DNA from 2 places in the Faecalibacterium sp. BIOML-A1 genome. Region 2 is predicted to be linked to the other one. Evidence: predicted binding sites of a transcription regulator. Region 2 holds the regulator's gene; the other holds the start of a gene.

Evidence for each region. Region 2 encodes Rex, which represses fermentation and respiration genes when NADH is low (regulators of the CRP and FNR family bind a similar motif). Its sites were predicted from a motif close to ATTGTTAANNNNTTAACAAT; they were not measured.
Region 1: the regulator Rex is predicted to act here: its motif matches at 4,601-4,620, upstream of GKG36_RS01395 (butyryl-CoA:acetate CoA-transferase).

What each region holds. Positions count from the first base shown of each region.
Region 1 is NZ_WKZJ01000001.1:271,483-278,911, forward strand. Features, by position in the region: gene glmS (glutamine--fructose-6-phosphate transaminase (isomerizing)) at 1-1,397, shown strand, start outside; gene GKG36_RS01390 (AI-2E family transporter) at 1,752-3,017, opposite strand; gene GKG36_RS01395 (butyryl-CoA:acetate CoA-transferase) at 3,066-4,412, opposite strand; gene coaD (pantetheine-phosphate adenylyltransferase) at 4,926-5,432, shown strand; gene GKG36_RS01405 (acetyl-CoA C-acetyltransferase) at 5,512-6,729, shown strand; gene GKG36_RS01410 (enoyl-CoA hydratase-related protein) at 6,852-7,429, shown strand, end outside.
Region 2 is NZ_WKZJ01000003.1:80,992-88,420, reverse strand. Features, by position in the region: gene GKG36_RS04605 (carbohydrate ABC transporter permease) at 1-688, opposite strand, end outside; gene GKG36_RS04600 (sugar ABC transporter permease) at 699-1,628, opposite strand; gene GKG36_RS04595 (ABC transporter substrate-binding protein) at 1,833-3,224, opposite strand; gene GKG36_RS04590 (thymidine kinase) at 3,826-4,443, opposite strand; gene GKG36_RS04585 (redox-sensing transcriptional repressor Rex) at 4,694-5,335, opposite strand; gene GKG36_RS04580 (ATP-dependent Clp protease proteolytic subunit) at 5,597-6,277, shown strand; gene GKG36_RS04575 (DNA translocase FtsK) at 6,380-7,429, shown strand, end outside.

The DNA.
Region 1 (7,429 bases), on a different contig from region 2:
GTGCATTGCAGCAGGCGCTTGCCAAGGTGCGCGGCAGCTATGCGCTGGCCGTGCTGTTCCGGGATTACCCGGACACCATTTTTGCAGTCAAGCGGGAAAGCCCGCTGATCGTCGGCTGGGGCGAGGGCGAAAACTTTGTGGCTTCGGATATTCCGGCACTGCTCAAGTATACCCGGAAATACAGCGTGCTGGAAGAAGGGGATATGGCCGTCTGCACCACAGAGGGCATCCGCTTCTACAACGAATTTGGTGAGCCAGTGGAGCGTCAGCAGCTGACGGTGGACTGGGATATGGAAGCTGCCGAAAAGGGCGGCTATCCCCACTTTATGCTCAAGGAGATCAACGAGCAGCCTGCGGCCATTATGGCCACGGTCAGCCCCCGTGTAGAGGACGGACTGCCGGTGCTGCGCATCCCGGAGCTGACCGATGAAGTGCTGCGCGGTATTGGCCGGGTGCATCTGGTGGGCTGCGGTACGGCTATGCATGCCGGTATGGTGGGCAAATCTGCCATCGAAACGTTGGCCCGTGTGCCCGCCGAGGTGGACATTGCCAGCGAGTTCCGTTACCGGGACCCCATTCTGGAAAAGAACGATCTGGTCATCATCATCAGCCAGTCCGGCGAGACCAGCGACACGTTGGCAGCGCTCAAGCTGGCCAAGAGCCGCGGCGTGCCGGTGCTGGCCATCGTGAATGTGGTGGGCAGCTCCATTGCACGTGCCGCAGATTATGTAATGTACACCTATGCCGGGCCGGAGATCGCGGTAGCATCCACCAAGGCGTATATGGTGCAGATGTGCGTGCTGTATCTGTTTGCACTGCGGCTGGCCTACGCGCGCGGACGGCTGAACGAGGCAGAGACCCGCCGCTATACGGCCCAGCTGCTGCGCGCACCGGAGGTCATCAAGCCGCGCCTTGCAGATTGTGAGCAGATCAAGTACCTTGCCAGCCGCTATGTGAACACCCAGAGCTGCTTCTTCATTGGGCGCTGGTTCGACTATGCGCTCTCGCTGGAGGGCAGCCTGAAACTCAAGGAGATCAGCTATGTGCACTCGGATGCCTATGCAGCCGGTGAACTGAAACATGGTACCATCAGCCTGATCACCGATGGTGTGCCGGTGATCGCACTGGCCACCCAGAAACAGGTGTACGAAAAGACCATTTCCAATGCCAAGGAGACCCGCAGCCGCGGCGCAAGGGTGCTGCTGTTTACCACAAAGGATGCTGTGGTGCCGGAAGGCGTGGCAGATGCCGTGATCCGGCTGGATGAGTATGAGGACATTCTGATGCCGCTGCAGCTCATTGTGCCGTTACAGCTGTTCGCCTATTATATGGCTGTTCTGCGCGGCTGTGACGTGGATAAGCCGCGTAATCTGGCCAAGAGCGTGACCGTGGAGTGACGGCACAAAACGCAGCCAGAAAGCCCTGCACGAAACAGAAATAACAAAACAGGACCCGTGCTGAATCACTGAAGTGCATTCTGTCAAGTAGACGAAAAAATAATATAAGGTTTTTGTTCGCCGTTTCCACAAGGAGACGGCGAATTTTTTGTGCAGCTCGGTTCATGGCACCGACATGAGCCTGCATCGGCATCTGGATGAACAGACGGTGCTGGTAACGGCGGTTGTTGCAGCAGTCAACAGTGAATAGTGATTGTTCTTTCTTGACATGAAAATACCCCCAGAGTATTCAGAGTTTTTGTCTCTGTCTACTCTAGGGGTAGCGTATCACATGGAATGCCGGGGCATTGTGATTTATAGATTATTTGTTTCGGCAGGAGGTGCTTCCGATGCAGACGTTTCTACCGGAACATCGTCCTCCGGGTCACCGAAGTTGTCGTGGTAAGTCTGCAGCAGGTCAATCTCCTTGTTGCGCTTCAGGCCGTGGATGACCAGCTTTTTGATCACATCATAGATGACTGCAAACAGCGGCACACCTACGATCATGCCCACAAAACCCCACAGACCGCCGAACAGCAGGATGGAGAACAGTACCCAGAAACTGGAAAGACCGGTGGTGTTGCCCAGGATCTTGGGGCCGATCACGTTTCCGTCTAGCTGCTGCAGCACCAGAACGAACAGGACGAACCATAGCGCCTTGATGGGGTTCTGAATGAGGATCAGCAGGGTGGCGGGCACGGCACCGATGAACGGGCCGAAGAAGGGGATCACATTGGTCACGCCGATGATCACGGAAACCAGAAGGGCACTGGGGAACTTGAAGATCAGGCAGCCGATATAGCACAGCACGCCGATGATGGCGGAATCCATGATCTTGCCGTTGATGAAGCCGCCGAACATCTTATCGGCGTACTTCACTTCTTCCTTGATCAGCTCTGCCCAGCGGGGCTTGAAGATGCTGTAGAGCACCAGCTTGGCTTGCTGCACAAAGCGCTTGCGGCTGGCCAGCATATACACGGCCACGATGATGCCGATGATCAGGTTCTTGGCCATGGTCACTACGTTCAGCACACCCACTGCGGCACCGCTGACGATGTTCTGCATGGAGGGCAGGAGCCGGGTCTTGATCAGATCATCGATATTGGTGCTGATGGTGGCATAAGCAGAGTTGAGCATGTCCATGATCTGCTGGTTGTTCTCAATGAACTCCACATGATTCGCCCACTGCACGAACTTTGCGAGGTTGCGCTGCGCAGTGTAGTACAGGGTGGTCACGCTGGTAATGAGCTGCGGAATGATCATCATGCACAAAGCGTAGATAAGGAGCAGGCCGAACAGGATGGTCAGCGTAACGGACAGCACATTGACCAGACCATGCATCTTTTCCGGGATGAACCGGCGCAGAAAGCTCTCGATGGTGTTGCACACAGGCTTGAGCAGGTAGGCGATGACGGCACCGTAGATGAACGGCATCAGAATGCCGGTCAGCGTGGAGATGGCATCACCAAAACCATCGAAGCGGTAGATCAGGAAAAAGAAGATGATGCTCAGGGAGATCGCTCCAAATCCTGCCAACATCCCGTAGAGATAGGGCTTGATGTGCGGCTTTTTGTCCATCATGATAGACTCCATTTCAGCCGCGGACAGCAGGAATCCCCGCGGCACTTATCAGATTTTGTTGCTCCTGCGCCAGATGTGCATTTTTTCGGCTTCCTTGATCAGGTCTTCACGGAAGTCGGGATGTGCTACGCTGATCAGAGCTTCAGCCTTTTCCCAGGTGGTCAGGCCCTTCAGGTTCACGCAGCCGTACTCGGTGCACAGGTAGTGGATGTTGGCACGGGTATCGGTGACGATGCTGCCGTTTTCCAGAGTGGGACGGATGCGGCTCTCCAGCTGGCCGGTCTTCTTATTAAAGAAGGTAGAGGACAGGCAGATAAAGCTCTTGCCGCCCTTGGAAAGGTATGCGCCCAGAACGAAGTCCAGCTGACCGCCGGCACCGGAGATGTGCTTGAGGCCTGCAGTCTCAGCGTTCACCTGACCGAACAGGTCGATGTCCACAGCGTTGTTGATGGAAATAAAGTTATCCAGTGCGGAGATACTGCGGATATCGTTGGTGTAGTCCACGGGTGCAGACATGCACTCCGGGTTATCGTTCAGGTAATCGTACATTTTCTGGGTGCCGGCACCGAAGGCGTAGACCTGACGGCCCTTGTCCAGCTGCTTGCGTGCACCGGTGATCTTGCCGGCCTTGGCGATATCCACAAAGGCATCCACATACATTTCGGTGTGCACGCCCAGATCCTTCAAATCGCTCTGTGCGATCAGGCTGCCGATGGCATTGGGCATACCGCCGATGCCCAGCTGCAGGCAGGCACCGTTGGGGATCTGCGGAACGATCAGGTTGGCAACCTTCAGATCCACTTCGGTAGCAGCACCGGGAGCGGCCATCTGGCCGATGGGCGGGTTCTCGCCTTCCACGATGCCGGTGACCTGAGAAATGTGGATGCAGTTCTCCATGCCGCCAAGGCAGCGGGGCATGTTCTTGTTGACCTCAACGATGATCTTCTTGGCTTTTTCGCACACAGCACCCAGATGAGATGCACTGGGGCCGAAGTTGAAGTAGCCATGCTCGTCCATGGGGGTCACCTGGAACACCGCCACATCCAGCGGATCCGGGCTTTCGCGGTAGTAGCGGGGCAGCTCGGAATAACGGATGGGGGAGTAGAAGGAAAAGCCCTGTGCAATGGCCTTGCGCTCAATGCCGCCCATATGCCAGCTGTTCCATGTCATGTGTGCAGCGGGATCGTCGATCTGGAAGATCGCGGGCACCCACATCAGGATGCCGCCGCGGAAGTTGACACCTTCCAGCTCAGGCAGACGCTTTGCGATCTCGGCATCCACCGCCACAGGGGTGTTCACAGCCCAGCCGTAATCCACCCAGTCACCGCTTTTGACCAGTGCGGCAGCCTGAGCGGCGGTCATTTTCTTCTGAGCATACAGTTCCGTAAAATCCATTATAAACCATCCTCTCCTATAATAACATAAAGGAATTGTAAATTTATCATTTACTCTTCCTGCACGGACAAATCTTTGCAGGATGTTTACCACCTGTTGGCAATTTGAACACAGCTCTGACACAGGCGGATGATATCCTGATAACCAGCAGAAGGCAGCTGTCGGACAGGGCAGCAGATCTGCACAACTTAGTTATAACATTAACAATGTGTAGAATCAATAGTTTATCGAGAAAATTTTGACCGACTGGCAATATGGACAAAATTCGCGGAGTTTTTGGACGATTGTTTGGTGCTGAAAAACCAAAATCTTTGCAAAAGGACTTGATAAAATTTTGACGATATGGTTTACTTATAGCGTAGCAGGCGGCTGCGATGCAGCACGGCATTGATTGTTTAAATTTTAACGATAAAACGTACAGCTTGCACAAAAATCTTGCACCCAAGACTGGAAAGTGCTATCATGGCAGAACCAAAACGCGCTTTTCACAGCGCTCAAGGAGGACACCAGACGATGGCAACAGCAGTTTATCCCGGTTCGTTCGATCCGGTCACAAAAGGGCATCTCGATATCATCAAGCGCGCGGCAAAGATCAACGATCATCTGATCGTGGCGGTGCTCATCAACAGCGCAAAGAATCCGCTCTTCACCGTGGAGGAGCGCGTGGAGCTTCTAAAGGAATGCTGCAAGGGCATCCAGAATGTTTCGGTGGAGAGCTTCGACGGCCTGACCGTGGAGTTCGCCAAGAAACGGCACGCTTCGGTGATGGTGCGGGGCCTGCGGGCGGTGACGGATTTTGAAAACGAGATCCAGCTTGCGCAGACCAATCACGCACTGATGCCCGGCATCGAGACCATGTTTCTGGCAACGAGCATCAAGTGGAGCTACCTTTCTTCCACCATTGTAAAAGAGGCAGCTTACTACGGCAGCGACATCGGTAAGTTCGTCACACCCAATGTGGAAAAGGCGGTCAACGAAAAGTATGCGCTGATCCGGCAGAAAAAAGACCCCGAGACCTAATTTGTAAAAGCGCTTACGGGCGTTTTGATAAAAATGGCTTACGAAAAGTAACACATACACAATTCAGGAGGCTATTCACATGAAAAAGATCGTTATCGCATCTGCATGCCGTACCGCTATTGGCAAGTTCGGCGGCACTCTGGCAAACGTTCCCGCAGTTGAGCTGGGCTCCATCGTCATCAAGGAAGCCCTGAACCGTGCAAACGTCGCACCTGAGCAGGTCGATCATGTTTACATGGGCTGTGTCATTCAGGCTGGTCTGGGCCAGAACGTTGCACGTCAGGCTGCTCTGAAGGCTGGTCTGCCCATCGAGACCCCGGCTGTCACCGTCAACGTGGTGTGTGGCTCCGGTCTGAACTGCGTCAATATGGCTGCTCAGATGATCGAGGCTGGCGATGCTGATATCGTGGTCGCAGGCGGCATGGAGAACATGGACATGGCTCCCTTCGCACTGCAGAAGGCTCGTTACGGCTACCGCATGGGCGCACCCATGGGCAAGAGCGAGATCGTGGATACCATGGTCAACGATGCTCTGTGGGATGCCTGCGGCTTCAACAAGCACATGGGCATGACCGCTGAGAATGTCTGCACCAACGAGACTTATCAGAAGAAGTACGGCTACAGCCCCATCACCCGTGAGATGCTGGACGAGTTCTCATACAACAGCCAGCTGAAGGCTGACAAGGCTATCAAGGACGGCGCTTTCAAGGACGAGATCGTTCCCGTTGTGATCAAGGGCAAGAAGGGCGACACCGTGTTCGATACTGATGAAGGCCCCCGTCTGAGCGCTCCTGAAGTGCTGGCAAAGCTGAAGCCCGCTTTCACCAAGGACGGCATCGTGACCGCCGGCAACTCTTCCGCCATCAATGACGGCGCTGCTGCTCTGGTCATCATGAGCGAGGAGAAGGCTAAGGAGCTGGGCGTGAAGCCTCTGGCTACCTGGGTCGCAGGTGCTTTGGCTGGCGTTGAGCCGGAAGTCATGGGTCTGGGCCCCATCGCTGCTACCAAGAAGGTCATGGCTAAGACCGGCATGAGCGTTGCTGACATGGATCTGATCGAGGCCAACGAGGCATTTGCTGCTCAGTCTGTGGCTGTCAGCCAGGCTCTGAACTTTGATATGAGCAAGGTGAACGTCAACGGCGGCGCAATTGCTCTGGGCCACCCGGTCGGCGCTTCCGGCGCTCGTATCCTGGTCACCCTGCTGTATGCTATGAAGCATCGCGGTGCTCACAAGGGTCTGGCTACCCTGTGCATCGGCGGCGGCATGGGCTGCGCTACCATCGTTGAGATGGACTAAGTTCCACCTCTTGGAATCCTGACTGAATGACAGACCCGGACGGGGAAGGGAACCGGAGAGCCTTTCCTCCGTCCGGGGGCTGTTTGTGATAATTGATAAGATTTGAATAGGAGGTTTTCACAATGGCATTTGTAAAAACCGAGGTGCAGGGTGCAGTTGAGATCATTACCATCGACCGCCCCAAGGCACTGAATGCCCTGAATCCCGAAGTTCTGGCAGACCTGAAGGCAGCTTTTGAGGCTGTGGATCAGGAGACTGTCCGCTGCATCGTTCTGACCGGCGAAGGCGACAAGAGCTTCGTGGCAGGTGCAGATATCGGTTCCATGAGCACCATGACCAAGGCAGAGGGCGAGGCCTTCGGCAAGCTGGGCAATGATGTGTTCCTGATGATTGAGAGCTTCCCCATCCCCGTTATTGCAGCCGTGAACGGCTTTGCACTGGGCGGCGGCAACGAGCTGGCTATGAGCTGCGACATCCGCATCTGCTCTGACAACGCTGTGTTCGGCCAGCCGGAAGTGGGTCTGGGCATCACCCCGGGCTTCGGCGGCACCCAGCGTCTGGCACGTCTGGTCGGCATGGGTATGGCAAAGCAGCTGGTCTACTCTGCACTGAACATCAAGGCGGACGAGGCTCTGCGCATTGGTCTGGTGAACGCTGTGTATCCTCAGGCTGAACTGATGGAGAACGTGCTGAAGCTGGC
Region 2 (7,429 bases):
TACCGGGAGTGCTGACGTAAAGCAGCGGACCCATGAAGTCGTTGCAGCTCCACATGAATTGGAACAGTGCGCAGGACACCAGAGCGGGGCCAAGCATGGGCACGATGACCTTGTACAGGGTCTGGAAGGAGGAGCAGCCGTCGATGGCAGCGGCTTCGTCCAGATCACGGGGGACATTGCGCATGAACTGCACCAGCTGGTAGACGAAGTAGGTCTCGGTCGCAAATGCGCAGTGCACCCAGATAGCCAGATAGAAGGGGCTGTCCAGCCAGCCGAACTTGTTGTACAGCAGGTACTGCGGCACATTCAGAACGACCTGCGGCAGGAACAGGGTGGCCAGCATGATGTTGAACATCAGCTTACGGCCGGGGAAATCGAAGCGGCCAAAGCCGTAGGCAGCCACACAGGCGGAGACCACCGTGCAGATCACCTTGGGGATGACGTAGCTGTAGGTGTTCAGCATGGCCTGCAGGATGTTGATGGAACCGCCGAAGTTGTTCAGTGCGCCGCGGTAGCCATCCAGAGTGGGGTGCTTGATCCACAGGCTGATGCCTGCAAAGATCTCGCTGTTGTCCTTAAAGGTAGCACTGATCATCCACAGCAGGGGATAGATCATGATGATGCCGACCAGGATCAGGACGAAATACTTGAAGAAGGTCGCGATTTTGTTCGATGCTTTCATTCCCATACTGGTCACCTTACCTTTCGTCAGAGTAGTAGACCCACTTCTTCTGGCTGGTGAATGCAATGATCGTCAGGATGCAGACGATGATGAACATGATCCATGCCAGAGCGGATGCCATACCCATGTCATAAGACTTGAATGCGTAGTTGTAAACCAGCAGAGAGATCAGCGTGGTGGAACCACGGGGGCCGCCGTTGGTGATGATGTAGGGGCCATTGAACTCCTGGAAAGCCTGGCAGATCTGAGTGACCAGATTGTAGAAGATGATGGGGGTGATCATCGGAACGGTAATGGAGAAGAACTGACGCCACTTGCCGGCACCATCAATGGTAGCGGCTTCGTACAGGTCTGCAGGCACGCCCTTCAGAGCGGCCAGGAACAGCACCATGGCGGAACCAAACTGCCAGATACGCAGGAAGCAGATGATCCACAGCGCGTAGCTGGGGTCAGACAGCCACTCGGGGCCCTGCACCAGACCAAAGGTGACAGCGCGCAGCACGGTGTTGAGCAGGCCGTCCACGCTGAACACAGCCTTCCACAGAACGGCGATTGCAACAGAGCCGCCCAGAATGGAGGGAATGTAGTACACAGTACGGAACAGGTTGACGCATGCAATCTTGAAGTTCAGGATGTATGCGATGAACAGCGCAAAGACCAGCTTCAGAGGCACGGTAATGAAAGCGTACTTGAAGGTGATGATCAGCGCCTTGGTGATCTTGGTGGTGGTAAAGGCCGTGATGTAGTTGGCCAGACCAACGAACTTGGTGCCGCTCTCGAAGAAGTTCATATCGGTGAAGCTGTAGTACAGCGACTGACCGAAGGGAACTGCCTTAAAGACGACGAAGCCGATGATCCAGGGGATCAGATAAAACAGACCCTGATATTTGTCCAGCCACTTCTGGAACGGGGTGCGCCCGACGGCGGGTGCATTGCTTTCTTTCATCTGGGAAATCCTCCTTTTTAAGGAATTTCGGAGCATGAGACGGACGAAGGGGTAACAGACTGGATACAGCTTTGTCAAGATTTTGTAATATATCTCTGACAAAAAAGGGGCATCTGCCGGTCGGGCGGCAGGTGCCCCTCAGGTTCAGTCAAAGGGTGCCCTTTTCTGTGCGTGACCGCACACGGCGGCACTCAAAAATGTAACTTAGCCGATGGTGTAGCCAACAGACTCCATGCCATCCAGCAGGGTGTCAACAACGTCTGCACCGGAAACGCCGTCGTAGTCAACGGTGTCGAACACTTCCTGATAGATGCCGGTGCCGGAAGCCTTCAGGTCGTTGTTCTCGAACAGGGGATCCAGCTTGTTGGTGGTGAAGGCCATGACCTTGGCGTTTGCCTCAGCAACCAGATCCTTGACAGCGCCGGCAGCCTGAGCAGCAGCCAGACCAGCCTTGGAAGCGGGGATGCCGCACTCGGAACCCATGATGGAAGCGCCCTTCTCCTCGTTCAGCAGGAAGTTGATCAGGGTAGCAGCCTCGGCAACGCACTTGCTGGTCTTGGTGATGGCCAGACCCATGGAGACCTTGGAGAAGCCGCCGTTGTTGTCGCCGAACTTGATCTCTTCGCCAACGGTGAAGCCGTCCTTGTTGGCATCATCCAGAGCGGAGGAGTACTTGGAAGCAGCGGAATCCCACTCGAAGATGCCTGCGATCTTACCGGTGATCCACTCGTTGGACTGGTGGGTAGCGGTATCAGAGTTTGCGGAGTAGTAGGTCTTCAGGTTCATCATGACGTGGCCATCCACCAGGCTCTTGATGAAGTCGATGCCCTCAGCGATCTCGTCCTCGGTGTAGTTCAGGGTAGAGGTGACGGGGTCAGCCCAGTCCTTGCCGTACTTGGACTCGAGGTAGAAGACCATCAGGATCATACGGTCGTATGCGCCCAGATGCATGGGGTAGTAATCGTCGCCCAGCTTCTCCTTGAATGCCTTGCCGGCAGCCATCAGATCATCCAGAGACTTGGGAACTTCGGTGATGCCAGCCTTGTTGAAGGTGGTCATGTTCCAGAAGAAGATACGGCCGGTCATGGAAACGGGCACGCACTGCTGGCTGTTTGCAACGTAGCAGGCGTCCATGGCAGCGTCATCCCACTGGGTCAGATCCAGGAACTTGGAAACAGTGTTCAGGTCCACGAACTTGCTGCCGTCGGCAGAGTAGTTGTACAGCCAGTTCCAGTTCACCTGGCACACATCCTGTGCGTTGCCAGCGATGAAGGCAGCTGCCATCTTCTCTTCCCAGCCGGACCATGCGGCGAAGGTGGGTTCGATGGTGATGTTGGTGTGCTCAGCCTGGAACTCCTTGATGGCGTTCTGGTAAGCCTCGTGACGGCTGTCGCCGCCCCACCAGCTGATGGTCATGGAAACAGGGCCGTCAGACAGTGCCAGGCTCTCGTCTGCAGAAGCAGCGGGAGCGGAAGAAGCGGTGGAAGCAGCAGAGCTGGATGCGGCAGAGTTGCCGCCGCAGGCAGCCAGAAGGCCGGCAGCGCCCACAGCGCCGGTGACCTTCATGAAATCACGACGAGAAATTGCCTTGCTCATTTTCGTTCTCCTCCTAAATACAGAAAACATCATCTCGCACGGGGGTTCTGCACATACCCCGTTGTATACAATTATGATAACAAAACAACAACCAAAAAGAAAGACGCAAATTGCAGATATCTAAACAAAAAACGTACAAATATTGCTCTTGTTTCCGCGCAAGAATTGACGCCTTCGCTGAAATGAATAAACTTGGCTCGAAAAACTGTGCAACATGTATACTTCGCTATTTTGCATAGAAAACTGGGATGCATCATAGGAGGAACGTCGAACTTTGCAATAATTTTGTAAACATTCCGTTTCAGAACGTAGAATCGTTGCATACATTGTGGACGAACAACAGCTAAAAAAGCCCGGATGGGAGCCTTTAAACTGATATATCAATAGCGCAAAAAATGTTCACTCTGATATATCAATTGTTTGCGGCGGTCCCCCGGCACTGGTCTGCGGGCATGGAAATCGGTGCTTCTTCGTCCTTTTGGGGGGTGAAAAAGCGCCGACAGCGACATATTTTGCGCTGCTGCGTGGACTGCGCCCATAGGCCGGGGATAAAAAAGAAAGGCCGCCGTGTCGTTGGACACAGCGGCCTTGTATACAAGTTTCAGTCAGCCTGCGAAGCAGTTTTTTCGGCGTAGAACGCGCGCTTTGCCTTGAAATAGCACTGGGGGCACATGCTCACGTACTGCACATCGTTTTCCAGATCGATGGCCACCTGCTCGCCCTCAAAGACGAATCTGCCGTTCACTCTGCGGCAGTTGCAGATGGCCTTGCGGCCGCAGGTGCAGATGGTTTTCATTTCCTCGATGGTGTGGGCCAGCTCCAGCAGCCGGGTAGAGCCGGGAAAGCCCTTGAGCGAAAAATCTGCCCGCAGGCCGTAGCAGATCACCGGAATGTTCAAATCCACCGTGACCATGAACAGCTGTTCTGCCTGCTGCGCAGTGAAAAACTGGCTCTCGTCGCACAGCACGCAGGCCAGCGGCGCACCGTCAGCGTTGGCCGTGCGCACGGCCTCGAACACGTCCGTCTCCGGCGGGATCAGCAGATCAGCCTTGCGGCGCACGCCCAGACGGCTCACCAGCTCACCGCCGCCCTTGGTGTCCACCTGTGGCTTGAGGATCAGCACCCGCATCCCCTGTTCTTCGTAGTTGTGGGCTACCTGCATCAGGGCGGTGCTCTTGCCGCTGTTCATCGCGCCGTAACGGAAATACAGTTTTGCCATTTGAAAAACTCTCCTTACAGAAAGAACCCTCTCAGCCAAAGCCTGACGGCTTTGCCAGCTCCCCCGATGGGGGAGCTTTTCTGCATCTTCCGGGCAGGCTGTCCTTCGCCGGAGAAGCAGAAACTTTCCCGTCCCCACTCATAAAGCTCCCCTTTCGGGGGAGCTGTCGAGCGTATGCGAGACTGAGAGGGTTCAGCGGCATCTCAGGCTTTGACTGAGAGGGTTCTCTTATTACTTACAATAGGTACGTTCAGTCCTGATTGCGCAGGCGGTAGCCAAGGCTCATCAGGCTGTCGCCCAGATGGACGTTCTCCACCACCACATCGGGATACGGCACAGAGAGGTCATAGTGGGAGAAGTTCCAGAAGCCCTCGATGCCCAGATCCACCAGACGGCCGCTGACCTGTTCCGCACCGTCGCGGGGCACACAGAGCACTGCGACCTTGGGGTGATGCTCGGCACAGAAAGACTCCAGCTCGTCGATATGGCGGATCTGGATGCCGCTGATCTCCTTGCCCACCTCGCTCTGTGCCACATCAAAGGCGGCGATCAGGCGGTAGCCGTTGGTATCGGTGGTGATAAAGCGGCTCACTGCCTTGCCCAGACGGCCGCAGCCGATCAGGATGGTGGGCAGGCGGTCGCCGTTGCCGAACAGCAGGCCTTCCAGAATGGAGAGCAGGTTTTCCACCGAGTAGCCGATGCCCTGCCGGCCATTCACATCGCCGATGCAGTTGAAGTCCTGCCGTACCTGCGAAGCGGTGGTGCCCATCTGAGCAGCCAGCTCGCGGGAAGAAATGCTGTTGATGCCGTCTGCCTGCAGAGAGCACAGATAGCGGTAATATTTGGGAAGACGCTTGATAACGGGAAGCGAAGCCCTTGCAGGAGTGTTCATAGAATACTTTCTCCTTTCGCTCTATCGCAGTACTTGCCGCAGCTGCCTGCTTTACAGATGCGGCACAGAGAAACCCCGATCCGTTTACGGGTTCATATTGCAGATATTACAGTCAATTATTTAAAGTATACTGCACCGATGGAGAATGTCAAATCATTCTCAAAAAATTTTTATGAAATGTTACCGCTTTTTTGCTGCAGCGGGTCTGCATAGCCCGGCACAGGCTGGGGAATGCTGACAGAAAACGCAGGAGGAAAGCATATGAACGATGAAACGCAGCTGACCGACGCGCGTCGGCTGGAAAAAGAAGAGATCGAAGATCTGGGCACGGTCACGCTGGCCCGCGGGGAGCATGTGATCCACTGCCTGACCGTCATCGGCCAGATCGAAGGCCATTCGGAAGCGCCGCAGGGCCAGAAGACCACGAAGTATGAGCATGTCATCCCGCAGCTGGTGGCCGCGCAGGAGGATCCTCGCATCGAAGGCCTGCTGGTGCTGCTGAACACGGTAGGCGGGGATGTGGAAGCAGGCCTTGCGCTGGCGGAGCTGATCGCCAGCGTGTCCAAACCCAGTGCAACGCTTGTGCTGGGCGGCGGGCACTCCATCGGCATCCCGCTTGCCGTCAGCGCCCGGCGCAGCTTCATCGTGCCCACAGCCACCATGACCGTGCACCCGGTGCGGCATTCCGGCGTCATTCTGGGGGTGCCGCAGACCATGCGCAGCTTTGAGCAGATGCAGCAGCGCATCACCGGCTTCGTAGCGGCCCACAGCGGCATGACTGAAAAACGCTACACCGACCTGATGCTCCACACCGGCGAGCTGGTGATGGACATGGGCACCGTGCTGGATGGACGCCGGGCCGTGAAGGAAAAGCTCATTGATGAGCTGGGCGGGCTTTCGGATGCGCTGGCGTGGCTGTATAAAGAGATTGAACGCAAATGAAGGCCGATTTTGTACAACAATAGGTTTGCCATTTCCTTCCCTGCGTGGTACAATAATAAAATCAAATAGTGTGTCTACTACAAACGCGGGGAACAAAGAAACATGGCAACAAAAAAACGTAAAACGACAACACGGCGCGCAGCATCGCGCAAAAAACGCGCAGAACAGCGGCTTCCGGCGGGGCTTGGCACCCTGTTTGCAGGCCTTTTGCTGGTGGTGCTGGCCTTTGTGGAGGGAGATTCGGCATGGAAGGCCCTGCACGATGTGCTGTTCGGACTTTTTGGCTGCGGCAGCTTTGTGCTGGGCACGGCAGTGTGCTGCCTTGCTGTGCAGTATACCCGGGGCGAAGACCTTCTGCCCAAGATCTTCAAGCTGGTTCTGGGGCTGGTGTTTGCCTGCGGCACGGTGATCGTTTTTTCCGATATCCAGCCGCAGGGCATGTCGGCATTTCAGATGACGGCTGCCTGCTACGCAAACGGCGTGAATGCATGGATCGGCGGCGGTGCGCTGGGTGCACTGCTGGGCGGCAGCCTGCTGCTGCTGTGCGGACGGCCTGCGGCAACCCTTATCATGATCGTGCTGGCACTGTGTGTCAGCCTGTACATTTTTGATCTGACCCCGGCAGAGGTGTGGCAATGGCTGTGCGCTGCGTTTGGCGGCGTGCACGCAAAGGGTGCGGCCATGGCGCAGCAGAGCGCAGCCCGCCGCGCTGAACGTGCCGCTGCCCGCGCGGCAGAAGCCGAGGCTGAGGAAGACTACGACGAAGCAGAAGATGAATACCGGGATGAGGAAGATGCCGAAGAGGAGATGGAAACTCCGGCTTTCCGCATCGGTGTGCCGGACTGGCTGAACGGCATCCGCCACTGGGGCCACAAGGTGACCGAAGAGATGGAGGCGGAGGAGCCGGAGGCCGCCCCGCAGCCGGAGCCGCCCGCAGATACTTCCGGCCAGCCGCTTGCCCAGCCGGAGCCTGCCGCCCCGGCCATCACGCCGGTGCAGGTACGGGTATCCCGGCCCCGGGCTTCCTTTGACGTAGACCTTGGCCCCGACCACACTGAGGTGAAGGAGGGCGGCAGCGAACCCATCGAGCCGCTCATCGTGGGCCCGGGCGGCACCTTTGGGCAGAACCCGCTGCGCCCGGCCCCCAGACCT